Salinivibrio kushneri: one gene and its partners. The protein of the gene in region 2 interacts with the protein of the main gene of each other region in a pairwise test. Links are inferred from orthologs where the notes say so. Each region holds a gene or a part of one and is shown on either strand. Other genes may lie near its edges. The genes, in order: dnaJ, malT and N8M53_RS09905.

Region 1 (10,474 bases), on a different replicon or contig from region 2:
GTGATTCAGGGTGAGCGTAAGCAAGCCATGCACAACAAATCACTGGGTCAGTTCAACCTTGAAGGCATCCAGCCTGCGCCACGTGGTGTGCCACAAATTGAAGTAACCTTCGATTTGAACGCCGACGGTATCTTGAACGTGTCTGCCGCTGATAAGCAAACCGGTCAAGAGCAGAAGATCACTATCCAAGCGTCTGGCGGTCTGAGCGACGAAGACGTTGAGAAGATGGTGCAAGAAGCAGAAGCTAACAAAGAAGCGGACAAAAAGTTCGAAGAGCTAGTGACTGCGCGCAACCAAGCTGACCAACTGGTTCACGGCACGCGTAAGCAAATGGAAGAAGCAGGTGACAAACTGCCTGCAGAAGACAAAGAGAAGATCGAAACCGCCATTTCTGAGCTGGAAACCGCACGTAACGGTGAAGACAAAGAAGACATCGATGCGAAGGTTCAAGCACTGGTTGCCGCTTCATCAAAACTGATGGAAATCGCGCAGCAGCAAGCTCAAGATGAGCAGGCGCAGCAAGACGCCGGTGCTGATTCAGCAAAACAAGACGACGATGTTGTCGATGCTGAGTTCGAAGAAGTTAAAGACGACGACAAGAAATAAGCGAAAGCACTGTCGTTAATAAGCACGGGCGTAGGGGAGCAATCTCCTTCGCCCGTCGTTTTATCAAACAGTGAATTGAACGTCTTTGTTTTGTTGACGTAAACAGGTGCAGTCAGACCATGTCTAAAAGAGATTTGTATGAAGTGCTCGGCTTAAGCCGCGATGCAAGCGAGCGCGATATTAAAAAGGCCTATAAGCGGCTGGCGATGAAATATCACCCAGACCGCAACAAAGGCGAAGATGCGGCCGACCAGTTTAAAGAAATTAAGTTGGCCTATGAAGTGCTGACCGACCCGCAAAAACGCGCAGCCTATGACCAATACGGTCACGCAGCCTTTGAACAAGGTGGCATGGGAGGCGGCGGCTTCGGCGGCGGTGGCTTCGGTGGAGGCGCTGACTTTAGCGATATTTTTGGTGACGTATTCGGCGATATATTCGGCGGAGGTCGTCGTGGTGGTCAGCAACGCGCGCAACGTGGAGCCGATTTACGCTACAACATGGAGCTTACGCTTGAAGAGGCGGTCCGTGGCGTCAGCAAAGAGATCGAAGTGCCTACTTATGTCGGGTGTAAAACCTGTGATGGCAGTGGGGCGAAACCGGGTTCGAAAAAACAAACCTGTGGAACCTGTAACGGTATTGGCCAAGTGCAAATGCGCCAAGGTTTCTTTGCGGTTCAACAAGCGTGTCCAACCTGTCATGGCAGCGGGACCATTATCAAAGACCCTTGTAACAGTTGTCATGGCCAAGGTCGCGTAAAAGAAACCAAGCACCTAAATGTGAAAATTCCTGCAGGTGTCGATACTGGCGATCGCATTCGCTTATCTGGTGAGGGTGAAGCCGGTGAGAACGGTGCACCGGCGGGTGACTTGTATGTTCAGGTACACGTCCGTGAACACCATATCTTCACCCGTGATGGCAACAACCTCTACTGCGAAGTACCGGTCAGCTTCACCATGGCAGCGCTCGGTGGCGAGGTCGAAGTCCCTACCTTAGATGGCCGTGTTAGCCTTAAAGTCCCAGCGGAAACGCAAACGGGGCGCATGTTCCGCATGCGCGGTAAAGGGGTGCAGTCTGTTCGTGGTGGCGGTGTTGGCGATCTCATCTGCAAAATGGTGGTCGAGACCCCAGTTAACTTGAGTAGCCGACAAAAAGAGCTGCTTCAAGAACTGGAAGAGTCGTTTAGTGGCACTGAAGCGAAAAAGCACAAGCCAAAATCAGAAGGTTTCTTTGACGGAGTTAAGAAATTCTTTGATGACCTTACCGGTTAATGGATGCCACTTGTCTAAAAAACATTAAAATGATGAATAGCCAGCCTCGCGCTGGCTATTTTTTTGCCACAAGAACCTATTTCAAAGAGAAGCCGGGCGTTTTCTGCTGGGAGGGAAGCGAGCACGATGTTTCTGCTGATATGCTAGTAATTACCCCATTAGGATATAAAACCAACCTATTGCATGGGTCGTCATGCTGATGGCTATCTGCTTGAGGGTGCGCGATAATCCTATACCCTGTATCACTGCCTTCTATTGAAAACTGATAGTCAGATGATACTTGGCAATCTGAACAAACAAGCCCTTTTTCTAGCAGTGTAGAGTGAGAGATGCTTGGATAATATCCCTTGGTGATGACTTGCATTTCTACCCAAGCTTGGAGGTGCACTAACCGCTCAATTGCCGCTTTGCGTGCTTGTGTTTGCTGATACTGGTGAAAGTTGGGCACGACAACGGCTGTCAACGTGGCAATAATAGCGAGCGCGGTCAGGATCTCGATCAACGTCACTCCATGTTGAAAACGGCGGCTTTGACGCTGACGCATTCTTTTTAACCTCTCGAAGAGTTGATAATGAAAACCCTACTGAGCCTATGCGGGTGTTAGCCTGCAGGCAATGGCGACACCCAAACCTTGGGAGGCAGTATGCGTTTTCAAACTGTGCACGTAAGTCAGTGCTTTCGGCTCTGCCTCAAAAAGAGGAGTGGCATCACCCTTATAGAGTCCCTGCTGGTACTGAGTGTGTTAGCGGCTATATGCACCATCGCGATTCCTCATTTTTCGTCTGCTCAGCAAGCAACCATGATGGCGAGTCGTAGTGAATCGCTAACAAGCTTGTTTTATCTTGCTCAAGCTCGTGCGATGAAAGAAAACCGGGTCTATCATCTTCGCCTGCGTAAAACAGAAAACACCCAGTGTATCGTTGCGCAACCAAGTACTGGGAGCGGGCTCGTTAGCAATATAACTGATTGGCTCTCAGCCATATCTTGCCAACAGACGAAGTTGCCGATGGTGACGATCCCGAGTGACATTTCTCTGTTGTTTAAAGAAAAAAAGAGTTGGACGCCGTTACCGGAAGGTGAGCTATTCTCGATTGATTTTCGCACCCAGAGACCGAGCTTGAATCTGACTGTTGGTTTGGGCGGCGATCGCGGGCAAGCGCCTGACTACGTGGTCACTGTCCGTCAATATCTCGGTTTTGAATCCTGTCAGTGGAGTGGTATCGACAGTGCGTGTAGCTAAGTCCACAGGTTACTCATTAGTTGAGCTTTTAGTCGGCTTGTCGGTGAGTGTTTTGGTTTCAATCACAGCACTCTCTGTGATGACTTCGGCGACCACGATGCAAGCCCGAATAGATGCCAAGACGCGCTTATCGCTCGAAGTCAGCCGCTTATTAACGATGATGGAAACTGAGATACGCCGAGCCGGATTGTGCTACCAGTGTGGTGGCGCGTCGCCCTACCTCTTTGACAATGGTCATGATCTTCACCTTTTACTGATTGATGAAACCCCCTCGCAGCGTCAAGGGCAGTGCCTTCGCTTTGCTTATCAACAAGACAGCACCCATCCAACGAATACCGTGGGTAAAGATGACGCCAAAGGCTTTCGACTAGACACAGAAGACCATGCCATAGAGGTCTATGAAAATCACCGAGACACGGCGAACTGGTCGTGTGAGTCAGGTTATTGGCGAGATATTTCTTCTCGTGCATTGAAGATCTCGCATTTATCTTTTACCCGTAATGAGGTGCGCACGGAAAATGGGCGACGCATTACCTCACTGACTATCAAGGTTTCCGCCTCGCTAACACGCCAACCTGGCCTGCGTAAAGACGTGTCGCGAACATTGGTTTTAGCTAATACGGTGGCCTCATCATGAATTACGTCGCAAAATGCACGCGTGACCAAGGTATAGCGACCCTCGCGGTGGTCGCCAGCATCGCGCTGATTGCACTTCTTATTGTATTAGGTGTCGGTCGACGGACAGTCAATGATATCCAACAAACACAGGCAAAAATCACGACTGAACAATCCCTTTCCAGAGCGTGGGCGGCTCTAGATTGCGCGGTGGCTAAGATTGAACATGATGGAATTCACTTATCGAAAGGCGATGCAGCAGCGGGGATAGAGCAACTCTCATCTTGTCAACATATTGCAGGGAGTCAATTATGGTTGGAACCTTGGCAAGATAGTGAAGGCGCACTCTGGCACCTTTATGCCACTCATGCACAACAGCAAGTGGGGGTGACACTTGCGGGTGCTTCAGGGGGACGAGCAAGCTCGTTTGTCACCTCAGGATCTGCCGCGTTTTACGGTGGCAATATATGGCGACCGGCAAAGGGAAAAAAGCGAAAGGATGGCCTCTATGAGTGTCATTCAATTATAGCCGGGGGTGATGTCATGATTCGTCCGCGAATGCCGGATGAGAGTCCGCCAGAGAGTGAAGAGCCGGATAGCCCAAACGGATTTACCGTTAGCTTAGGTGGGGGCGATGAATGCGCCCCCGAATATAAAACGAAGGTTAGCGACTACACAGTCGCAGATAGTCGCGATGAAACTGGCGCGCGACTAAAAAAAGATGTGCAGACCAATGTTGAGAATATGGACTTATTCAAAGATTACTTTGGTGTCCCTCGCGCGCAGTGGAAAACAGTCAGAGATCAATTTGAGCGACAAGGCGGTATTGTTGTTAATACCCATCATGATCCGTCGTTATGTTATGAGACCTTATTGAATGCCATGAATGTTACTGAGCAAGCACACGCTAAAATCTGGATAGATGGGCCGTGCGATTTGAGCCGAGTATATTCAGATGACAGTGAAAACGCAGCGATAGAGACGCAGGCCAGGTTCAACAACCAAAAGCCAATTTTGCTGGTAGTGCAAGACGGAATCCTCGCACTTCGCGGAGCCCTATCTCAATTTAATGGCGTGGTGTTTCAGTTTAATCCGACGCTCTCTGCCGATGACTTTGCGCATCAATGGGGAATGGAAGCCACTCAGCAAGGAGAATTAAGTTGCGTTCATAGTAATATCAACCTTAACGAGCTATGTACGTTAATTGTGAAACACTCAGAAAATCCAACGCAAGCGAGGAGAACGCCCTTTTGGTTCCACGGTAGCTTTCAAACCCATGGGGGATTTATTGTCGATATACCGGGTGGACATATAGTGGTTAATGGTTCATTTAAGCCAAACTACAACGGTAATCATGTACGAGATAGCTTTGAAGGCCTAGGGCTGCTCAGGCCGCTTTACAATAGCTACCATGACATCAAACCGCCTCATGGAGAGGGGTAGTATGTTACAAGCGCGAGGCTTCTCATTCATCGAGATCTTACTGGCTCTTGTGCTGGTTTCTATTACTGGCGCTGGTGTGTCTCGGCTGGCAACGGATATTCAGACTCAGCAGCGTGATGCGCGTCTCGCTAAAGGGGCCATGTATTTAGCTAACGACCAACTCTCTCACTGGCGACTGATGAATACTGATACGCCATGTTCAACAAGTAACAGCGAGCCCATCAGGTTAGATAACCTCTCTGAGTGTTTAATTACCACCGAGGATTCGAACTATGAGCTGGTGGTTGCTAATGAGCAAAACATATTGATGGCCGATAGCGAGGTCTATGCCAAAACGCTAACACTTTCTGTACGCTGGCGAACCACACATGGGCAGCAACAAACGTTGGCTTTTTATTTTACTGGGGTGCGGCGACAAAACGGGCTTAATTAAAGCACTTTCCCACGGACGGTAAACGTGCAGTGGTGGCTTTTTGTTCGCTTGAAGCGTTTTTCTTAAAAACCCCTTGCGTCCCAAAATTACCTCTCTATAATGCGCTCTCGTTGGCACGGCAAGCCGCGCCAACAACGGAAAAACAGCCAAGCAAACAAAACGCTTGACTCGATGCCAAAGTGGCGTAAAATGCCACTCCCGCTCAAGATTGGGCGGCGCTCTTTAACAATTTGACCTATGCAATCTGTGTGGGCACTCGTTGAGAATAGACAAAAAGATTTATTCGATGAACTGAGTGACCAATTCATGTTGGTGCAGCCTTGAGCTGTTTTGATTTCACTTTTTTAAAAGTGGATGCCAACAAGAGAACAGTCAATTCGTTTGTCTCGTAAGAGACGAACAAAACAGTATTTATCGAGCCGTTTGTCTTTCCTTTATAGGAAAGCAAACACCAAAACTTAAATTGAAGAGTTTGATCATGGCTCAGATTGAACGCTGGCGGCAGGCCTAACACATGCAAGTCGAGCGGAAACGGCAGCATTGAAGCTTCGGTGGATTTGCTGGACGTCGAGCGGCGGACGGGTGAGTAACGGCTGGGAACCTGCCCTGACGAGGGGGATAACCGTTGGAAACGACGGCTAATACCGCATAATGTCTTCGGACCAAAGGTGGCCTCTACATGTAAGCTATCGCGTTGGGATGGGCCCAGTTAGGATTAGCTAGTTGGTAAGGTAATGGCTTACCAAGGCAACGATCCTTAGCTGGTTTGAGAGGATGATCAGCCACACTGGGACTGAGACACGGCCCAGACTCCTACGGGAGGCAGCAGTGGGGAATATTGCACAATGGGGGAGACCCTGATGCAGCCATGCCGCGTGTGTGAAGAAGGCCTTCGGGTTGTAAAGCACTTTCAGCAGTGAGGAAGGTGGTGTACTTAATACGTGCATTGCTTGACGTTAGCTGCAGAAGAAGCACCGGCTAACTCCGTGCCAGCAGCCGCGGTAATACGGAGGGTGCGAGCGTTAATCGGAATTACTGGGCGTAAAGCGCATGCAGGCGGTTTGTTAAGTCAGATGTGAAAGCCCGGGGCTCAACCTCGGAACCGCATTTGAAACTGGCAGGCTAGAGTCTTGTAGAGGGGGGTAGAATTTCAGGTGTAGCGGTGAAATGCGTAGAGATCTGAAGGAATACCAGTGGCGAAGGCGGCCCCCTGGACAAAGACTGACGCTCAGATGCGAAAGCGTGGGTAGCAAACAGGATTAGATACCCTGGTAGTCCACGCCGTAAACGCTGTCTACTTGGAGGTTGAGGTTTAAGACTTTGGCTTTCGGCGCTAACGCATTAAGTAGACCGCCTGGGGAGTACGGCCGCAAGGTTAAAACTCAAATGAATTGACGGGGGCCCGCACAAGCGGTGGAGCATGTGGTTTAATTCGATGCAACGCGAAGAACCTTACCTACTCTTGACATCCAGAGAACTTTCCAGAGATGGATTGGTGCCTTCGGGAGCTCTGAGACAGGTGCTGCATGGCTGTCGTCAGCTCGTGTTGTGAAATGTTGGGTTAAGTCCCGCAACGAGCGCAACCCTTATCCTTGTTTGCCAGCACATAATGGTGGGAACTCCAGGGAGACTGCCGGTGATAAACCGGAGGAAGGTGGGGACGACGTCAAGTCATCATGGCCCTTACGAGTAGGGCTACACACGTGCTACAATGGCAGATACAGAGGGCAGCGAAGCTGCGAAGTGGAGCGAATCCCTTAAAGTCTGTCGTAGTCCGGATTGGAGTCTGCAACTCGACTCCATGAAGTCGGAATCGCTAGTAATCGTGGATCAGAATGCCACGGTGAATACGTTCCCGGGCCTTGTACACACCGCCCGTCACACCATGGGAGTGGGCTGCACCAGAAGTAGATAGCTTAACCTTCGGGAGGGCGTTTACCACGGTGTGGTTCATGACTGGGGTGAAGTCGTAACAAGGTAGCCCTAGGGGAACCTGGGGCTGGATCACCTCCTTACTGACGCTATTTTTGCGAGTGTTCACACAGATTGTATAGGTTGAAAGTCAAAGAGATACGAATGCCTTAGTAAAAGGCTCGTACCTTAGATGGGTCTGTAGCTCAGGTGGTTAGAGCGCACCCCTGATAAGGGTGAGGTCGGTGGTTCAAGTCCACTCAGACCCACCACTTCTACTTATCCTGCGTCATCTTTGATAGCTGCGATGCTCATGTGCTAGCGCACACTGCGCGTCTCACTTCAAATCTGACTTGGTTAAGCGAAGTGGCTTCTTCGAAGAAGTCTGTCTAAGGAATTATGATGGGGCTATAGCTCAGCTGGGAGAGCGCCTGCCTTGCACGCAGGAGGTCAGCAGTTCGATCCTGCTTAGCTCCACCACTTTTTAAGCGCATTTATGATGATAAGTGTCTTTAAAAAGTGGTTTATCGTATTGATAGATTTACATGCTCTTTAACAATCTGGAAAGCTGACAAGTCATTCTTAAAGAATGACAGTAAAGTTCTCAATCAGTGACATGTAATGTCACTCACACAATCAAGTGTGCTTGGGCTTTGTCTTATTTGATAAGCAAAGTCTCTATTTTGAGTCCGGCAAAAACAAAACCTTAATTGGTTGATGATTCAACACTCAGTGGTTTTGCGACGCAGATTTCTTTTTTAGACAATCTCGCGCAAAAAAAAAACCTCTTGGGGTTGTATGGTTAAGTGATTAAGCGTAGACGGTGGATGCCTTGGCAGTCAGAGGCGATGAAGGACGTACTAACCTGCGAAAAGCGATGGTGAGCTGGTAAGAAGCATTTGAGCCATCGATGTCCGAATGGGGAAACCCACCTGCATAAGCAGGTATCTTAGCGTAAATACATAGCGCTAAGAGGCGAACTCGGGGAACTGAAACATCTAAGTACCCGAAGGAAAAGAAATCAATTGAGATTCCGGCAGTAGCGGCGAGCGAACCCGGAGCAGCCCTTAAGCGGCTTAGGCGTTAGGTGAACAGGTTGGAAAACCTGGCAATAAAGGGTGATAGCCCCGTAACCGACGGCGCCTTAGGCGTGAAAACGAGTAAGACGGGACACGTGATATCTTGTCTGAACATGGGGGGACCATCCTCCAAGGCTAAATACTCCTGACTGACCGATAGTGAACCAGTACCGTGAGGGAAAGGCGAAAAGAACCCCTGTGAGGGGAGTGAAATAGAACCTGAAACCGTCTACGTACAAGCAGTGGGAGCCTCCTTTGTGGGGTGACCGCGTACCTTTTGTATAATGGGTCAGCGACTTAATGTAAGTAGCAAGGTTAACCGCATAGGGGAGCCGTAGGGAAACCGAGTCTTAACTGGGCGACAGTTGCTTGCATTAGACCCGAAACCGAGTGATCTAGCCATGGGCAGGTTGAAGGTTGAGTAACATCAACTGGAGGACCGAACTCACTAACGTTGAAAAGTTAGGAGATGACCTGTGGCTAGGGGTGAAAGGCCAATCAAACTCGGAGATAGCTGGTTCTCCCCGAAAGCTATTTAGGTAGCGCCTCGGACGAATACTACTGGGGGTAGAGCACTGTTAAGGCTAGGGGGTCATCCCGACTTACCAACCCTTTGCAAACTCCGAATACCAGTAAGTACTATCCGGGAGACACACGGCGGGTGCTAACGTCCGTCGTGGAGAGGGAAACAACCCAGACCGCCAGCTAAGGTCCCAAAGTTATCGCTAAGTGGGAAACGATGTGGGAAGGCTCAGACAGCCAGGATGTTGGCTTAGAAGCAGCCATCATTTAAAGAAAGCGTAATAGCTCACTGGTCGAGTCGGCCTGCGCGGAAGATGTAACGGGGCTAAGCGATACACCGAAGCTGCGGCAATGTCCTTATGGATATTGGGTAGGGGAGCGTTGTGTAAGCTGTTGAAGGTGTGCTGAGAGGCATGCTGGAGGTATCACAAGTGCGAATGCTGACATGAGTAACGATAAAGGGGGTGAAAAACCTCCTCGCCGGAAGACCAAGGGTTCCTGTCCAACGTTAATCGGGGCAGGGTAAGTCGGCCCCTAAGGCGAGGCCGAAAGGCGTAGTCGATGGGAAACGGGTTAATATTCCCGTACTGCTACTTACTGCGATGGGGGGACGGAGAAGGCTAGGTGGGCCTGGCGATGGTAGTCCAGGTTCAAGTGCGTAGGCTGATTTCTTAGGCAAATCCGGGAAATCAAGGCCGAGACACGATGTCGAGCCACCAAGGTGGTGAAGTCATTGATGCCATGCTTCCGGGAAAAGCCTCTAAGCTTCAGGTAAGTAGCAACCGTACTCCAAACCGACACAGGTGGTCGGGTAGAGAATACCAAGGCGCTTGAGAGAACTCGGGTGAAGGAACTAGGCAAAATGGTACCGTAACTTCGGGAGAAGGTACGCTGCCCGCGGTGAAGTCCCTTGCGGATGGAGCTATGGGCAGTCGCAGATACCAGGTGGCTGCAACTGTTTATTAAAAACACAGCACTGTGCAAAATCGAAAGATGACGTATACGGTGTGACGCCTGCCCGGTGCCGGAAGGTTAATTGATGTGGTTATCGCAAGAGAAGCCATTGATTGAAGCCCCGGTAAACGGCGGCCGTAACTATAACGGTCCTAAGGTAGCGAAATTCCTTGTCGGGTAAGTTCCGACCTGCACGAATGGCGTAATGATGGCCACGCTGTCTCCACCCGAGACTCAGTGAAATTGAAATCGCAGTGAAGATGCTGTGTACCCGCGGCTAGACGGAAAGACCCCGTGAACCTTTACTACAGCTTGGCACTGAACATTGAGCCTACATGTGTAGGATAGGTGGGAGGCTTTGAAGCGGCGACGCCAGTTGCTGTGGAGCCATCCTTGAAATACC
Region 2 (11,163 bases):
TCTGGTACCGTCCCCAAGTCCTCACCAATCACACTGCACTGATGACGGTGCGACTCAAGCGCTAAAATCGCGAGCATGTCTTTAACGGGATAGTACAAGTAGGCGCCCTCGGTGGCATTCTTTCCTTTAGGGATCCACCATAAGCGCAGCAAGCCCAGTACATGATCGATACGCAAAGCCCCGCAATGGCGCATGTTGGCCCGCAACAACTCGATGTAGGCATGGTAACCGGTATGTTGTAGCGCTTGCGGATCAAATGGCGGTAAGCCCCAGTTTTGCCCCCGAGGTCCCAACACATCCGGCGGCGCACCAATGCTAGCATCCAGTACTAACGGTGAATTATCCGACCAGGTTTCGCTACCCGCATCAGACACCCCAACAGCAAGATCACGGTACAAGCCCAACGACATCCCCTGCTCTTCAGCAATGGCCTGTACTTCTTCCATTTGACCTTCGGCAATCCACTGTAAGTACATGTACAGCTGGATATCATCGCTATGCTGCTCGATAAATGCTTGCGTCGCGGCATTTTCATAGCGACGATATTTTTCAGGGAATACGGGCCAGCCCCAAGCATGAGGGTCTTCCGCGCGTAAATATTGATGCAAGGCATCAAAGGTGGCTTGCTGTTTTAAGCTCTCTCCACCTTTTTCTATGAAGTCTAAAAACGCAAGGCCACGTCGTGTCTGCTGCTGCAGCTCACGTTGCTTAAATTCTTGAAACAACAGAGGCAGTACGGCCATCTTTAGCGCAGCGACTTCACTATAATCGACCCAATGGGTGTCGCGCACTGCTTGCAGGCGACGCTGAAACTCGGCACTGCCCACTAATTGCTGCGCACGGGCGCTCAAACAAAACTCTCGAACGTTGCTCACATCAATATACAAAAGATTAAGCCAACGACGTGATGACGGACTATAAGGGCTCGCGGCTTCTGGGTTGGCAGGGAACAACGCATGAATGGGGTTAAGGCCGACAAAATCAGCCCCCCGCGAGGCCAGCTCACTAACCAATTGTTTCAGATCACCAAAATCACCAATTCCCCAGTTATGAGGAGTGCGTAATGTGTAGAGCTGAATACTCGGGCCCCACATTTTCTTGTGTCGATCCAATTCTGGCTGCTTATAACATTGGGTCGGCGCCATGATGAGTGTCATTTGGTACGGGGCTTTGCGCCGTTTACGTATCACGGACAATCGGTGATAGCCCCATGGAAGCGTGCAAGGCAGGCTAAACACCAGCGGGCCACCGTCACTGCGCTCATCGCGAACAATTTGCGACTGTAAATACCCTTCAAAGCACTCACCCTGTTCGGTTTCCAAACGCCAACTAAAGTCGCTTTCCCGCGCGCTGGTGCCTAAATGAAGCGCAATTTCAACCGGCTCATTCTCCTGCACCACTTGCACAGGGGCGAGCACATCCGCTTTGTGTTTTTTCTCCGCCGACGCCAATAACGCCTCGTCGCTTCGTGTGTCATAGCCAAGTGACGTTAATAAGTCATGTAAGGTACTGTCCGGCACGGCCGCTTCTGAGCCCCATGCACTGATATAGCGATCAGCGAGGTTGGCCATTTGTGCGACTGTCTTCAATGCAGATTCTTTCATCGCTTTCTCCGAGGGGTCTGCCCCCTTCTTTTATTGGGCACTATTGTTGTCATTATTGTTAGGTGGCAAGGCGCATTCCTTGCCACCGATAAGGTTGTTAACCCGTTATATTGCAATTAGCGTTTTACCGCCTCTAGCTGCCAAATGTTATTAACGTAATCGCGAATTGAGCGGTCTGAGCTAAATTTGCCCACTAAAGCGGTGTTCAAAATCGCTTTGCGTGCCCACTGCGACGCGTCACGGTAGTCACGGTCAATGTCATTGTGTGCCCGCACGTAATCGGCAAAGTCAGCCAAACACAGATACGGGTCACCGCTACCCATTACGCTGTCAAACACAGGACGTAGCGCTCCTGGCTGACCAGGTGTGAACGTTTCATCCAACAGACTATCCAAGGCGGCCTTCAATAGAGGCTGGCTGTGATAGACCGCTTCAGGCTGATAGCCTTTTTTGCGCAATGCCGTGACCCCATCGACATCAAGACCAAAGATATAGATGTTGTCGTCACCCACTTCTTCACGGATTTCCACGTTTGCGCCATCCATGGTGCCGATGGTGAGTGCGCCGTTGAGTGCCATTTTCATGTTACCCGTGCCAGACGCTTCTTTACCGGCCATAGAAATCTGTTCAGACACATCGGCAGCCGGAATAATGATTTCGGCCATGCTGACACGATAATCAGGAATGAAGACGACCTTAAGCTTGTCACCGACTCGTGGATCATTATTAATGGTTTCAGCGACTTTATTGATTGCATAGATGATCGATTTTGCTAATTCATAGCCAGGGGCTGCTTTCGCGGCAAAAAAGACCACTCGCGGTGCCATATCGAAATTCGGCTCATTGATAAGGCGCTGGTACAGCGAAATCACGTGCAACAGGTTAAGGTGCTGACGCTTATACTCATGCAGACGCTTAATTTGTACATCAAAAATCGCATCGGTATTTAGAGTGATATCGAGGTGCTCTTTGACCCATCCCGCCAAACGCTGCTTGTTGCGCTTTTTGACATCCATAAATGTCTTTTGAAAAGCAGTATCATTGGCGTATTGAGCAATCTGTTCGAGTTGCTCTAATTGCGCTGGCCACTGCTCACCAATTTTTTCACTGATCAAGTTGGACAAGTCAGGGTTACAGAACTTCAACCAGCGACGCGGTGTGATGCCATTGGTCACATTTTGAATGCGGCCTGGATATAGCGCGTCAAATTCAGGGAATAAATCACGCTTAACCAACTGAGAGTGCAAGGCCGCAACGCCATTCACCGCATAAGAGCCCACCACACATAGATTCGCCATACGCACCATGCGCTCACCTTTGTCGTCAATCACAGACAACACCTGCTTTTTCACCACATCGCCGGGCCATTTCGCTTCGACCTCTTGCATGAAGCGATGGTTAATCTCAAAAATGATCTCCATATGACGCGGTAGCAAGTTCGCAATTAACGCCTCACTCCAGGTTTCTAAGGCTTCGGGCAATAAGGTGTGATTGGTGTAAGCAAAGGTACGACTGGCGATGGACCACGCATCATCCCAAGCTAGCCGATAGTCATCCAGCAACACACGCATCAGTTCAGGAATAGCGATGGTGGGGTGAGTATCGTTCAACTGAATGGTTTCGTGCTCAGGCAGCGCAGCTAAAGGGTGGCCAGCGTCTAAATGGCGACGAAGAATATCCCCCACAGATGCTGCACTGTGGAAATACTGCTGCATCAAACGTAACGTTTTACCCGCATCGTGGTTATCGTTGGGGTACAAGACTTTGGTCAGGTTGCCCGCATCAATCATAGATTGCTGGGCGTGGGTATAGTCACCCGCGTTAAAGGCATCGAGAGCAAATGGTGTCAGTGCTCGACCTTCCCATAAGCGCAGTGGATAGACAGTATTGCTTTGATAGCCCACAATCGGCAGATCCCAAGGCATAGCTTGGATCTGCATGCTTGGCACCCACTGACGATACGTGTGCCCTGAGTCCTCAATCACCTCTACATGGCCATAAAAGCCAATGGTTTGGGCCAAGTCAGGGCGCACCACTTCCCACGGGTAACCTTCTGGCTCACGCCACGCATCCGGTGCTTCTTGTTGTGCGCCATCTTTAAATGATTGACGGAAAAGACCGTATTCATAGTGCAAGCCATAGCCGACGGCTGGATACTGTTGCGCGGCAAGCGAGTCCATAAAGCAAGCCGCTAAACGCCCCAAACCACCGTTACCTAAAGATGGATCGCGCTCTTGCTCGAGCAAGTCTGTCAGGCCAAATCCAAATTCACTGACTGCATCAGCAATGGCATCGTACAAACCCATGCTAATGAGGTTATTCCCGGTTAAACGGCCAATCAAAAATTCGAGGGATAAATAGTTAACACTTTTAGCTTGTTTGATTGCTTGATCGTTTTCAGTAGCCACCAAGTCAGCCGTCGTATGCTCGGCTAATGCACGACCTAACGCGAGATACCAATCGCGTAACTGCGCGGTATCTGGTGAATGACCTAGCTGGGTTAGGTGTTGAACCATACTGATTTTAAACGCACTTTTATCAAACGCATGTTGCTGTTTTGGTGTCATGTCGTAACTCTCGATAATGGAATGAAACCTTGATGGTTATTCATCCTGCCCAACCCGAGTACGGCAAACATCCTCCTACCTCGTTCCTATCAAAGGAGGAGGCCGCAGGGCGTAGAGAGCTAGGTCACATCTCAATAGTGAGCCGCTTCTCATCAAATCCATGAACTGCCCTTGTCTGAGTGATCTAAATCACGCAATGAAACAAAAAAAGCGCCACACCCGCTGTGAAAAACACAGCTTTCCTTTTGTAATTTTTGTGCGCTAACGCAAATTAAGCACTGATAAACAGAGATGGATGTGTACACCAACCATAAAACAAGCCACAAAAAAGACATTTAAGTGATCTGTGTCACACTAAAAAGGCGTAGACGCACCATTTCAGGGCATAAAGTCAGAGATCAGGGATAGATCATAGTTTGTGGATGGTGAGTTACATACACTGCTAGCAGGACAGAGGTGCGCACCAAAGAGGACGCACCGCATTTGTAGTGAAGGACAGTGTCTTATGTGGATCCCATCAAAGCTGACTCGGCCTGGGCGACTTTATAACGCAATATTACGCCCACGTGTGCTCGATATTTTACAACAAGCCCCCCACTATAAGCTGGTGCTGTTTCGCTCTCCGGCCGGTTATGGCAAAACCACCATGGCCGCGCAATGGCTCGCGGATCAACCCAATGTCGGCTGGTTTAGCATTGATGACAGTGATAACGACAGCTTTCGCTTCATTAACTACTTACTGCAAGCCTTGCACCAAGCGACCCAAGAAGGCTGCGCCAATACGATAAAACTGGCGGAGAAACGCCAATTCTCATCACTCCGTGCGCTGTTATCTGATGTCTTTGCTGAGTTGGCTGGATTTCATGCCACCAGCTATTTAGTACTGGATGACTATCAACTGATTGATAACGAAGAAATCCATGAAGCGATGCGCTTTTTCATCAAGCACATGCCAGAAAATCTCACTTTGGTGGTGACCTCGCGCGCTAACCCACCACTGGGCACCGCGAACTTGCGCGTGCGAGACTTGATGATTGAGATAGGCAACGAGCTACTCGCGTTCGATAACGAAGAGACAACCCGCTTTTTCAACCAACGTGTTGACGATGGCGTCGATGAATCCACAGCAAATGCCTTGTGCACCTATGTGGAGGGTTGGCCATCAGCCTTGCAGCTGATCGCCATTCAAGCGCAGCACCAAAAGCGCACACTGATGCAAAGCGCCGCGTCTTACGCAGGGTTTAACCATGCCCACCTTTGGGACTATTTGGCCGAAGAAGTGTTTGATTTGCTTGACGCTGAGACCCGTCAGTTTCTCATGAAAGTCTCCGTGTTAGAAATGTTCAATGATGAATTGGTTTTCGCCTTGACCGAGCGAGAAGATGCGCTGGGTATGCTTGAGTCACTCAATCGCTATGGGTTGTTTATCTATCCGCTTGAGGGGGACAACAACTGGTTCCGATTCCACCATTTATTTGCGGAGTTTCTGGCTCACGAACGTCAAGCCAGGATCCCCCACCAGCAACAAACCTTGCACCGGCACGCAGCACTGGCTTGGTTAAAGCTGCAGTCCCCTCATCAAGCCTTGCGCCACGCACGCTACGCCAAAGACGATGCATTGTTGGCTGATATACTCAATCAACACGGCTGGCGTATGTTTAATCGAGGCGAATTGTCCACGCTAGAAGCGGCGATTGCCAAGCTCAGTGATGAGCTTTTATATCAATACCCCAATTTAAGCTTACTGCGTGCTTGGTTAGCACAAAGCCAACATAGATATCACGAAGTTGGCGAGTTATTGGCAAGTGCCGAAAAGGCGTATCAAGTCCGGCAAATTCCACTGGATATTGACTACCAAGGCAATGCCAATGCCCTACTTGCCCAAGTAGCCATTAATGCCAATGAGCCTGAGCAGGCGATGCGGCTGGCAGAAAAAGCACTCGAGCAACTCGATAGCGCCAATTACCGTGGGCGTATTGTCGCGACCTCCGTGGTTGGCGAAGTCAACCATGTGCTCGGTGAACTGGATCGCGCTTTATCCATGATGCAACAAACCGAGAAGCTCGCGCGCCAGCATCAGGTATATCACCAAGCGCTTTGGGCAATTCTACAACAAAGTGAGATATTGCTTGCGCAAGGCTATGTGCAAGCAGCCTTTGAGTTGCTCGACAGCGCCGATCAACTCATTGAAGACCAGCAGTTACATCAAGTCCCTCTCCATGAATTTGCCTTGCGCCTTCGCGCACAAATACTGTGGTGCTGGAACCGTCTGGATGAAGCCGAAGCCTGTGCCTATAAAGGGCTGCAGGTTTTGGAAAATCAACCACCGAGCAAGCATTTGCACAGCTACTCCATGCTCGCACGTGTTGCCGTTAGCCGCGGCGAGTTAGATAAAGCGGCAAAAAGCATTGAGCACATTGAGCACCTTTTGCGCGAGTCTGTTTATCACGTTGATTGGACCGCCAATGCATCATTGTCGCTGTTGCTCTATTGGCAAGCCAAAAATGAACTCACCAACATGGACGAGTGGTTACATCAAGCTGTTCGCCCCACAACCGCCTGCAACCACTTTAGTCAACTTCAGTGGCGAAATATTGCCCGCGCACACCTGCATTTGGGTCAGTATGACCAAGCACGTCAAGCAGTTGATTTTCTGCGCCGCGAGGCCAACAGAGCCAATTTGGTGACGGATAAAAACCGCAATTTGATTGTAGAAGCCGTGCTCGCCAGCAAAGAACAAGAGGCAGAGTACGCCAAAAGCCTGTTGCAAGATGCGCTGATCTTAACCAATCAAACCGGGATGATGGGTAATTTTTTGATTGAGGGCGAAGCGCTCTCCCCGCTCCTGCATGCGTTAATTGAACAACACGCCCTCGGCGCCCTCGAGCGCCACCGTGCACAGCAACTCCTCAAGGAAATTGCCAGCCATCAGCGCTCGCGCTCCACCCACTTCGATGAAGCCTTCGTCGAAAAACTGGTCAAGCACCCGAACGTGCCAGAGCTCGTGCGAACCAGCTCCTTGACCCAACGTGAATGGCAAGTGCTCGGCTTGATTTATTCTGGGTTCAGTAACGAGCAAATTGCTCATGAACTTGATGTCGCCGGCACCACCATCAAAACCCATATTCGTAATCTTTACCAAAAGCTGAATATTGCAAACCGTAAAGAAGCGGTCGTCACCGCCGAAAACCTCCTTCAACTTATGGGTAACTAGTCAGCCATGCCTACGCCCCCAGACTTTTTGTGGGGGCGTAGTGACCCGTCACTCTCAGCCTACCTTTCGTGATATTTTGCTGAATTTCATCATCTTTTTTGTAATGACACGTTGAATTTTAACCCGATCACGCATGGTAGGTGTCGCCCTTCAGTATGCTGCGCCTCAGTATTGACACTTGAGGAACGATCAATGAAGCCCACTCACTCTTTATTCCCCGTTAGCGCGCCTGTCGCCGTCGCGGCCATCATGGCTTTAAATGGTTGTAATATCGATAGAGAAACCGATTTACCGCCACGAGAGGCGGGCACCAGCGATGCCAGTGTGCTATTTGCTGACGCCGATACCCTGCTCACTCATCAAACCAACGCCACCTCGCTCACTTTGTATTACTCCGCTGATGGCAGGATGCGCTATAACCCGGACACACAACAGGTGGAAAACGCCACCGCCAGTGTCGAGTCCACCCTCGCCACGCGCGATCATTGGCAGACATCGTTCCCCCATTTGCAAGGTAACGTCAAAGGGTTCGATTTTGACTTTGTTAACGCCGATATTGCGCTGAAGCAATGGCTTAAAGGGCAGCTTCTCGCTATCGCCAAAGACGGTGATACCGTATTAACCGCAACCGATGTGCAACCGGCCCGCGCGCTCGATGCCTTGTACGCCGAACACGCCGAAAAACTTAACTATGGGGCCATCCCTGACGCTGGACACACTGAATTTCGCCTTTGGGCCCCTACCGCACAGCAAGTCTCGCTGGTGCCCTATCAATCGGCGAGCGAACAAAACGCGACAAAACAGCGCCAAACGCCCATTAAAATGGACTTCGACGCCGAGTCAGGAAGCTGGCATGTTGCCACCACGGCGCTGAATCATGGCGACTATTACCGTTATCAACTGTCGGTCTATCACCCTGTCACACACCGTGTCGAGCGTCTCGAAGTCACGGATCCTTACTCACATAGCTTGTCGACCAACTCCAGCTATTCACAGGTGGTCGATCTGAATGCGCCCGCGCTTAAACCCAGTGGTTGGGATACGCTGAGTGCGCCTCACTCGCAGCAAAATCCTGCCAACAGCGTGATTTATGAGGCGCACGTGCGTGATTTTTCCGCGCTTGATCAATCCACTCCCCAAAATCTGCGCGGCAAGTACCTTGCTTTTACCCAAAACACCACTGAGCCAGTTAAACACTTAACCGCGCTCGCGCAATCTGGGGTTACTCACTTGCACCTGCTCCCCGTGTTTGACATTGCCTCCATCAACGAAGACGTCGCGCAGCGTATCGATGTCACCGACCGCTTCTCCACGCTATGTGACAAAGTCCCCTCACTGAAAGAGACCCCAAGGCTGGCCAGTGAGTGCGACAACAATCAAACCATCCAAGCGGCCTTAACGGATTTAGCCACCCAAGACAGTGCTGACACCCCCTATGTGCAAACGGTAATGGCGGCGATGCGTCAATACGACAGCTTTAACTGGGGTTACGATCCTTTCCATTACACTGTGCCTGAAGGCAGTTATGCGACCGACCCTGAAGGCACCGCGCGAATCCTCGAGTTTCGTAAAATGATCATGGCCATCAAACAGAATATCGGCATGAATGTAGTGATGGACGTGGTCTACAACCACACCCACCAAGCAGGGTTAGGGCCCTATTCTGTGCTGGATAAAGTCGTGCCTTGGTATTATCAGCGCCTTAACCCCGTCACTGGGGATGTTGAGCAATCCACTTGCTGCTCAAACACCGCGCCTGAGCATCGCATGTTTGCCAAACTGATCGATGACTCGATTGCCACTTGGGTGAAAGACTACAAAATCGATGCCTTCCGTTGGGATTTGATGGGGCATCATCCGCTAGCACAGATCGAGCACACACTTGCCGTTGCCCGCGCCATCAACCCAGATGTGTATTTCTATGGTGAAGGTTGGAACTTCGGTGAAGTCGCCAACGATCGCCAGTTTGTCCAAGCCACCCAAGCAAATCTTGCAGGTACCGGTATTGGCTCATTCTCTGACCGACTTCGAGATGCGGTTCGCGGCGGCGGTCCATTCGATGGCGGCGAGTATCTACGCAAAAACCAAGGCTTTGGTAATGGTCAATGGGTCGCCCCCAATGATTTGCAACAGCAAAACAGCGAGGAAAGAGCCAGTGCCCTGCATAATGCCGACCTAGTTCGTTTGGGTATGGCGGGTAACTTAAAAGATTTTCAGTTACAAACTGCCAATGGTGATGTCGTGCGCGGGGACGAGGTCGATTACAACGGTCAACCGGCTGGCTACGCGCAAGATGCTTGGGAGATTCAAAACTATGTCTCCAAGCACGACAACCAAACCTTGTGGGATAACCATCAATACAAATTCCCTTACGCCATGCCGCTCGCGACACGCGTCCGCGCCCAAGCCGTGTCACTCTCCACTGCCCTGCTGGGACAAGGGGTGCCTTTTATTCACATGGGCAGCGAACTGCTTCGTTCAAAATCCATGCAGCGTGACTCGTATGACTCGGGCGATTGGTATAACCGCGTCGATTTTACCCAACAAACTACGCAGTGGGACCAAGGGCTGCCGCGTGAAGATAAAGACGGCTACAACTGGCCAACGATTGAAACCGTGATTGCCAATCACAACAGCGAGGCCAAACCAACTCCACAGGCAATCGCCAACATGGACAGCTACTTTAATGAGCTGGTGGCGCTGCGTGCGTCGTCAGGGCTGTTCCACTTAGGCCAAGGCAGCGTGATTAACCAACGTGTCAGCTTTCACAACACCGGCGCCTTACAAATCCCGGGGCTAATTGTGATGCAGATTGATAACAGTGGCAGTCTGCACGACAGCACGATTGATGCAACGCGTGACGGGATTATCGTCGCGATCAATGCCTCTGGCACGGCGGTCAATGACTTTGCCAACATCGACGCCACCGGCTATCAGCTTCATAGCTTGCAAGCTAACGCAGGCAACCACTCGATAGCATATAACCAGCAGGCCGCTCAAGTGACCGACGGCAAACTCACCATCCCCGCTTGGTCTGTCGCCGTATTCGAGAAACCTCATCAACCTTAATCGTATTGGGGGGAGTACGGCTCCCCCTCATAATTCCCCCTACCCCACAGGATGAATGTCGGTATAATGCGCGTTTCAGCTTTTTATCGATGAATAGCATTATGATCAAGAACCTGGTTGCAACCTACCTCAAAGGCATGGCGATGGGCGCTGCGGATGTAGTCCCTGGTGTCTCTGGCGGTACGATCGCATTTATTACCGGTATCTACACGCAGTTACTTGAGAGTATTCGGCGTATCACGCCGCGTCTTTTTACACTGTGGCGCAAAGAGGGTTTCAAGGCTGTCTGGCAACATGTTAACGGCACCTTTCTTTGTGTACTCTTAGCCGGCATTCTGACCAGCATTGCCAGTCTGGCAAAAGGGATCAGTTGGATGCTAACCCATCATCCCATTCCGCTTTGGTCGTTTTTCTTTGGCTTGATCATCGCTTCAGCGTTGCATATTGCTAAACAATTGCCCGCGCCTAGAATAAGGCCTAAAACAGTTCTCGCCGCACTGCTAGGGATCGGGTTTGCCTATTGGATTACCATTGCCAACCCGTTGCAGCTTACTGCAAGCCCGTTTACCGTATTCCTTGCTGGCGCGATCGCCGTGTGTGCCATGATCTTACCGGGGATTTCTGGCAGTTTTATTTTACTGTTGCTGGGCATGTATAGCCCCATTCTTGATGCGGTACATCAAGGTCAATTCGGTTTACTCGGGCTGTT
Region 3 (7,568 bases), on a different replicon or contig from region 2:
GAAATATCGCCAGCCGTAAAGGGCTCCCAAACCGACAACAGCGCCGATTACAACGGCTTTACCATTGTCTCGCCACCACTTTTTAATGGCTTCAACCTGCTGCTCTTCTGTGGTGTAGACGTCCACGTTCTGTCCTCTTAAATCAATGCTTTTAGTGACGCGGCGATCTCATCCTGATTCAGTGTTTGTTGCTCGCCGCCTTTCAAATCTTTTAAGGCTACTGTGCCATTGGCGACTTCATCCTCGCCTAGCACCAGCGCCACAGAGGCGCCGACTTTGTCCGCGCGCTTAAACTGCTTCTTAAAGTTACCACCGCCGAAGTGCGACATCACACGCAGCCCTGGCACCTGCTCACGTAAGCGCTCAGCCAGTTTCATTCCTGCGACCATGGCACCTTCACCCGCCGTGACCATATACACATCCACTGCCGGGCGGACATCATCTTGGTTAAGGTTTTCCAGCATCAGAACGAGACGCTCTAACCCCATCGCAAACCCGACCGCAGGCGTAGCCTTGCCACCGAGTTGCTCAACCAAGCCGTCATAACGGCCACCACCGCACACCGTGCCTTGCGCCCCTAGGCTGTCAGTGATCCATTCAAACACGGTACGGTTGTAGTAATCGAGTCCACGCACCAAACGGTGGTTTACTTGGTATTCGATACCTGCTGCGTCCAAGAGTTCACACAACAGCGCAAAATGCTGTTTTGATTCGTCATCCAGGTAGTCGCCGAGCTGAGGCGCATCCACTAAAATGGCTTGGATATCTGCGTTTTTGGTATCGAGCACACGGAGAGGGTTAGTCTGCATGCGACGCTTACTGTCTTCATCCAGCACAGACTCGTGCTGCATTAAAAAGTCCACCAGCGCTTGACGATAATTCGCACGCGCTTGTGGTGAGCCAATCGAGTTGAGCTCCAATCGTACATGCTCTGCAATCCCTAGCTCCCGCCACATACGTGCGGTCATCATGATTAACTCAGCATCTACATCTGGGCCGTTAAGACCGAACACCTCTACACCAAATTGGTGGAACTGACGATAACGGCCTTTTTGCGGACGTTCATGACGGAACATTGGCCCGGTGTACCAAAGGCGGTGCTCTTGGTTGTACAGCAGGCCATTTTCAATCCCTGCTCGGACACAACCCGCGGTCCCTTCAGGACGCAAGGTGAGGCTGTCGCCGTTGCGATCATCGAAGGTATACATTTCTTTTTCGACAACGTCTGTCACTTCACCAATCGCACGGCTAAACAAATGCGTTGCTTCCACAATAGGCATGCGAACTTCGCTATAGCCGTAAGCGCTCACTACCTTTTTAATCGTAGATTCGAGCTTTTGCCATAAAGGAGATTGAGACGGGAGGCAGTCATTCATGCCTCGAATTGCTTGAATTGTTTTAGCCACGTTAACTTCCGTTACCGAAATGATGTAAAAAGGGGAGAAGGCCGCCTAACGGCTTAGCCCTCTTGATCGATTTGAGACACCTTGATGCGGTTGCGTTCATCCATCATCGCCGCTTTGGCGCGGATTTTTGCCTCCAACTCATCCACCAAGTTGTCGTTATTAAAGCGCTCTTTCTGGCGTTTACCGTCCAGATAGTAAGCGCTGCGCTTGTTACCACCCGCGAGGCCAAGATGCGAGGCCTCGGCTTCACCAGGGCCATTGACCACACAACCAATCACAGAGACATCCATTGGGGTCAGTATGTCTTCCACGCGCTGCTCAAGCGCATTGACCGTGCCAATCACATCAAACTCTTGACGCGAACAGCTCGGACACGCAATGAAGTTGACGCCACGCGAGCGAATGCGAAGTGACTTAAGAATATCGAAGCCGACTTTGATTTCTTCGACCGGATCAGCGGCGAGCGATACACGCAAGGTATCACCAATGCCTTCCGCCAATAGCATTCCCAAGCCCACGGATGACTTAACCGCACCAGCACGCGCGCCACCCGCCTCGGTAATGCCAAGGTGAAGGGGCTGATCGATTTGCTGCGCGAGTTTGCGATAAGACTCAACCGCTAGGAAGACATCTGACGCTTTAACGCTGACTTTAAACTGATCAAAGTTAAGACGGTCAAGAATATCGACATGACGCATGGCCGACTCGACCAAGGCATCGGGAGTTGGCTCCCCGTACTTTTCTTGCAGATCGCGCTCCAGTGAGCCGCCATTCACACCAATACGGATTGGAATGTTTTTGTCACGTGCGGCATCCACCACCGCCCGAATGCGCTCTTCTTTACCAATATTACCTGGGTTGATACGCAAACAGTCGACACCATACTCCGCCACTTTTAATGCAATACGGTAGTCAAAATGGATGTCTGCTACCAAAGGGATCGACGTTTGCGCTTTAATCTCTTTAAACGCTTCCGCTGCATCCATGGTGGGAACCGATACCCGAACAATATCTGCCCCCACCCCTTCTAGCGCTTTAATTTGCGCGACAGTGGCGGCGACATCCGTGGTTCGTGTGTTGGTCATAGATTGCACGGCAATCGGCGCGCCATCACCAATCGGCACATTGCCGACATTAATGCGCGTTGAGGGACGGCGTTTGATGGGAGTTTCGTTGTGCATATCGACGTTCTCTGATTACTGCGGAAGGCGCAACCGAGCCACTTGGCCGGTTGGGAAGCCATCAAGATCAATATTGTCGCCATTAAAGGTGATTTTCACCACACTGGGGGCACCCAATACCAATTGATAAGGGGTGTCGCCGGTTAGGGTCACTTGCTCACCCTCAGACTTTATCCCGGTTGCCAATCGTTCACCATTGGCATCTCGCACGTCTATCCAGCAATCACCACTAAATGTCATCACTAGACGGTTATTGACCGTGCTCGCGGGGGCTTCATCCTCTGCGGTTGGCTGTGCCTCTGGATCGATTTGCGTCGTCGTTTCGTCCATTTGCACCGGCTCGGCAGCAGTCCCCGATTCTGACTCTGTCGATACTGAGCGGTTCTCTTGACTAGACACGGGCTCGTTAACGGTATCTTGTGCGTCCGTTTCCTGTAACTCCGCCCCTTGTGAGGCCGTCGAGTCTGTCGCCGCGGGCTCGGCCATCGCCGGTGCATCTGTGGCAACCATCGCGCTATCTTGCTCTGACGGGGTCGTGACGAGCTCATCCGCTTGTTGGCTATCCAGCTGTGTTGGCACAGACGTCATGGCCTGCTGATTTTGCCAGTACCACACGCCGGTGATACCAACCGCAATAGCGATGATCACCCAAGACAACCACATCAGTCGACTTTCGCTCTTTTGCCGCCGCGTTTTGCGCGAGAAGCTTTGCATTTTTTGTACGGTGGCCGCACTGCTCGCTTCCATATTGCTATTACCCAAAAGCTGATCAGCGTCGATTTGCATCAGCTTGGCATAGGAACGCAAATAGCCACGTGTAAACGTGGCCAATTGATCCATGTCTGGGTTGTTTTGTTCAAGGTCCTCAATGACACTGACTCGTAACCGAAGTCGGTCAGCAACATCACGAACACTCCAGCCCATTTTCTCTCGCGCTTGCTTTAATACTTCCCCGGGCGCAGGTTGGGTATCAGATTGCGCTTGTTCTTCCGTCTGTTCAGTATTCATTCGCTAGGTACAATTGATATTCTTTGGATTCTGGAAACCGTTGCGCCAATCGCTGAGCGTCATGGGCAGCTCGCTCCGTGTAGCCTTGTTGCTGATAAGCTTTCACTAGCAATAACAGTCCTGCAGGTTGAACACCAACGCGTTGGTGGAGCCGCTTGATACGTGCTACGGCCTCTGCCACTTGCCCAGTATCTATCTCTAATTTGGCAAGTTGTAAACCAGCACGGACATTAAGCGGGTCGTGATCAGCCGCTTTGCTAAACAAGGCTTTTGCGCGTTCTACGTGGCCAGCTTTTAGCTGACAAAACGCCGCGTTTTCATAACTGTCTGACACACGATGATAATACGGTTGTACGACTGCTTGCAAAAATGCGTCATTCGCCGCGGCAAATCGCTGTTGTTCGCACAAGAAAACACCGTAATTGTTATATACATCACCTTTTTCAGACGCTTGCGCTAACGCTTTTTGATATAAGCGATCCGCTTTGTCGTTTTCACCGACACGTTGTTGATAATACGCCATCGACAGCGAGGTGCGATAGTAGTTAGGCGCATATTGGCGCGCTTGCTGCAAGTTTTGCTGCGCTTGTTGATAGCGATCACTGTTTAGATAGCCTAATCCCAGTGCAATGCGCGCCTCTGCGGCTTGAATCTTATCAAACTTGGGCTCGTTATGCTGCGAACCTGACGATGAACATCCAGCCAACGCCATCAACATGCCCAATACCCAAACCGTTTTTGTCATGCTATCCCCTTGTCACCCTCTCATTTAGACGGGTCGAACAGGGATAACCTCCTGTGCGCCCAGTCGCTTCTCGGCACGCTTGGTTCGGTCGACAATGTCACCGGCAAGTTGGCCACACGCTGCGTCAATGTCGTCGCCTCGTGTTTTACGTACCGTCACCGTAAAGTCGTATTCCATCAAGGTTTTCATAAACCTATCAATACGAGAATTACTCGGTTTGTTGAACGGTGATCCAGGATACGGGTTAAATGGGATCAGGTTAATCTTCGCTGGGGTGTCTTTTAATAGCTCTGCGAGTTGGCGCGCATGCTCCATGTCGTCGTTAACATGATCCAGCAAGATATATTCTACCGTCACACGGCCGCGGTTGGCATTTGAGGTTTCAATATAACGGTGTACCGCATCCAGAAAAGCCTCAATATCCCAACGATCATTAATCGGCATAATTTGGCTACGCAGCTCATCGTTCGGCGCATGCAGTGAGATCGCCAAGGCCACATCGATTTTGCCAATCATTTGCTCCAAGCCAGAAACCACGCCAGATGTCGACACGGTGACCCGGCGCTTAGATAAACCATACGCATTGTCATCGAGCATCAAATTCAGAGAGGGGAGAAGATTTTTCATGTTGAGCAGTGGCTCTCCCATGCCCATCATCACCACGTTGGTGATCGGACGACGGCCCGTCTCTTTCTCAATGCCAATCTCTTTTGACGCACGCCACACCTGTCCGATGATCTCAGACACACGCAAGTTGCGGTTAAAACCTTGCGCTCCGGTTGAGCAGAATTTGCAATCAAGCGCACAACCTACTTGAGAGGAGACACACAGTGTTGCCCGATCATCTTCGGGAATATACACGGTTTCCACGTCTTGACCGCCCACACGCATTGCCCACTTGATGGTGCCGTCTTTGGAGTAATGCGCTTCACTGACTTCTGGGGCTTTAATTTCTGCCACCCGCTTGAGTTTCTCACGCAACTTCTTGTTGATGTTGTTCATTTCATCGAAGTCGTCGCAACCAAAGTGATACATCCACTTCATGACTTGGTCAGCGCGGAAGGCTTTTTCGCCGAGCTCATCAGCGAAGTAGGCACGCAATCCTTGCCTGTCAAAATCAAGCAGATTAACTTTCTCTGTCGTCATTGGGGGTTGCCTCGTAAGAACTAGCTAGGTGGTAAGACTCAATCATCGCCTCACGCGTGCCGACGCCTTACCTTGATCATAGCCAAGATATCTCCTCGGGACGCGCTTAAGGCGCGAAATTGTACAGGCTTTAGATCACAGTTTCCACTCTCTAACAGCGGGGTTATTCAATGTGGTCGTCTGATATCGATAGGCAGAAAAAAAGAGGCTGACGCCTCTTTTGGAAGGTTAAAAAGCAGGTGCTTGATTTAGCAGCGAGGATGAATTTCATCCGCGGTAAAAAAGTACGCGATTTCGCGCTCTGCAGATGCAGGGCTATCAGAGCCATGCACTGAGTTGTATTGCATGCTTTCCGCATAGTCAGCGCGCAATGTGCCACAGGCCGCTTCTTCTGGATTGGTTTTTCCCATCAACTCACGGTAGCGGCTGATCGCGCTCTCGCCTTCCAGTACTTGTACCATGATAGGGCCTGACGTCATGAACCCAACCAAGGATTCAAAGAAAGGCTTCCCTTGGTGCTCGGCATAAAATCCTTCTGCCTGCTCTTTGCTAAGATGGAGCATTTTCGCTGCGACGATACGCAAACCAGCACTTTCGATACGCTGATAAAGCGTGCCAATCAAATTACGCTCTACGGCATCAGGTTTAACGATAGAAAAAGTGCGTTCAATGGTCATTCGCTTGTCCTTTCACTGTCTGAATCTGGCCCGCTAGGGGCAACAACGCGCTTACCCTAGCAAATTTCCTCGTCTGTCCCTATGACCAATCGGGTGAAGCGTTAACTCACACAAAAAATTGTTAACACTTCACTCGACGTATCACGGGCTATTTGGCTTGTTCAAGTAAGACGCGCGCCAGGGTTTTCACACCCATACCGGTCGCGCCCACGGCCCATTTATCATTGGCTGCTTTGCGGTAGGTGCCAGAGCAATCAATGTGCATCCAGCCTTTTTGGTAACCTTCAACAAAGTAGGAAAGGAACGCTGCTGCCGTACTCGCCCCCGGCATATACGCCCCAATCGACGCATTGGCAATATCAGCAAACGAGGAAGGAAGCAGCTGACGGTGGAACTCAGCTAATGGCAATGGCCACATGCCCTCCCCTTCTTTTTGCGCCGCGTCAAGCGTGCAATGTGCGAGCTCATCATCAAAACTGAACAGGGCGTGGTAATCATTACCCAGTGCCGCTTTTGCCGATCCGGTGAGCGTGGCGCAATCAATCAGCAGTTCAGGTTTTTGCTCACTCGCATACATTAGGCCATCAGCGAGCACCAAGCGCCCTTCCGCATCCGTATTGAGTACTTCAACGGTCACGCCATTTTTGTAAGTAATGATGTCGCCCAGTTTGTAAGCGCTGCTTGAGATCATGTTCTCGGCACAGCAAAGCACCAATTTAACGCGCTTATTCAACCCTTTGGCAATCGCCATCGCGAGCGCTCCGGTCGCTGTTGCTGAGCCGCCCATGTCCGCTTTCATGGTGGTCATAAAGTCAGAGCCTTTAATGCTGTAGCCGCCAGAATCAAAGGTGATCCCTTTACCCACCAAACACGCATACACAGGCGCATCCGGATCACCGGTAGGGTTATAGTCGAGTTGCAACATGGTTGGCTTGCGCGCTGAACCACGACCGACGGTATAAATGCCGTTCCAGCCTTTCTCTAATAAATCCGTGCCCGAGATGATTTTATAAGTGACCTGGTCGGGTGCCATGGATTTCACAAACTCCCCCGCGCGTGCCACCAGCTGATGCGGGCCAACTTCTTCTGCGGTTTGGTTGATGATATCGCGCACCCAGTCACCCACGGTCTGTCGAAGCTCGAACTCTTGGGTATCGCCATCGTTCAACACGGTCTGCGTAAAGGCAACCTTATTTTTGGGGCCGCGAAGTCCTTGGTAAAACGCCCACACTAATTCAAGATCCCAATGCTCGCCGGTCAGGCTCAGTGCCGGAACACCTTGCCCTTCAAGTTTGCGCGCCGCTTGTTGCACCTTGTCTCGCTGATTGGCGTCTTTAGGTGCATGGATCACCGCTTTGTCGGTGTCGAAAGAGACCAGCGCGTTGTCGCCCCACTGCGATGCAGC

The links.
Region 1: the proteins of malT (region 2) and dnaJ interact in binary tests that used the Escherichia coli proteins (3 or more experiments, as listed by UniProt). The link is inferred for Salinivibrio kushneri from one-to-one orthologs.
Region 3: the proteins of malT (region 2) and N8M53_RS09905 interact in binary tests that used the Escherichia coli proteins (3 or more experiments, as listed by UniProt). The link is inferred for Salinivibrio kushneri from one-to-one orthologs.

What each region holds. Positions count from the first base shown.
Region 1 is NZ_CP114588.1:2,151,860-2,162,333, reverse strand. The notes cover bases 1-2,799. They hold dnaJ (molecular chaperone DnaJ), read left to right. Parts: upstream 1-725; coding sequence 726-1,874; downstream 1,875-2,799. Other genes in these bases: N8M53_RS10150 (pilus assembly FimT family protein), read left to right, coding at 2,614-2,799; N8M53_RS10155 (type IV pilin protein), read right to left, coding at 1,951-2,418; dnaK (molecular chaperone DnaK), read left to right, coding at 1-606. In the rest of the region: more of N8M53_RS10150, read left to right, coding at 2,800-3,114; N8M53_RS10145 (hypothetical protein), read left to right, coding at 3,212-3,751; N8M53_RS10140 (hypothetical protein), read left to right, coding at 3,748-5,172; N8M53_RS10135 (type II secretion system protein), read left to right, coding at 5,174-5,605.
Region 2 is NZ_CP114589.1:528,779-539,941, reverse strand. What follows is about bases 4,306-7,585. They hold malT (HTH-type transcriptional regulator MalT), read left to right. Parts: upstream 4,306-4,676; coding sequence 4,677-7,385; downstream 7,386-7,585. Other genes in these bases: pulA (pullulanase-type alpha-1,6-glucosidase), read left to right, coding at 7,578-7,585. Also shown: malQ (4-alpha-glucanotransferase), read right to left, coding at 1-1,604; N8M53_RS15240 (glycogen/starch/alpha-glucan phosphorylase), read right to left, coding at 1,721-4,171; more of pulA, read left to right, coding at 7,586-10,454; N8M53_RS15225 (DUF368 domain-containing protein), read left to right, coding at 10,556-11,163. UniProt on the Escherichia coli protein: Positively regulates the transcription of the maltose regulon whose gene products are responsible for uptake and catabolism of malto-oligosaccharides.
Region 3 is NZ_CP114588.1:2,100,628-2,108,195, forward strand. What follows is about bases 3,426-6,240. They hold N8M53_RS09905 (bifunctional tRNA (adenosine(37)-C2)-methyltransferase TrmG/ribosomal RNA large subunit methyltransferase RlmN), read right to left. Parts: upstream 5,487-6,240; coding sequence 4,365-5,486; downstream 3,426-4,364. Other genes in these bases: rodZ (cytoskeleton protein RodZ), read right to left, coding at 3,426-3,595; pilW (type IV pilus biogenesis/stability protein PilW), read right to left, coding at 3,585-4,340; ndk (nucleoside-diphosphate kinase), read right to left, coding at 5,735-6,163. Outside these bases: N8M53_RS09880 (YfgM family protein), read right to left, coding at 1-126; hisS (histidine--tRNA ligase), read right to left, coding at 138-1,406; ispG (flavodoxin-dependent (E)-4-hydroxy-3-methylbut-2-enyl-diphosphate synthase), read right to left, coding at 1,460-2,587; more of rodZ, read right to left, coding at 2,603-3,425; aminopeptidase PepB, read right to left, coding at 6,312-7,568.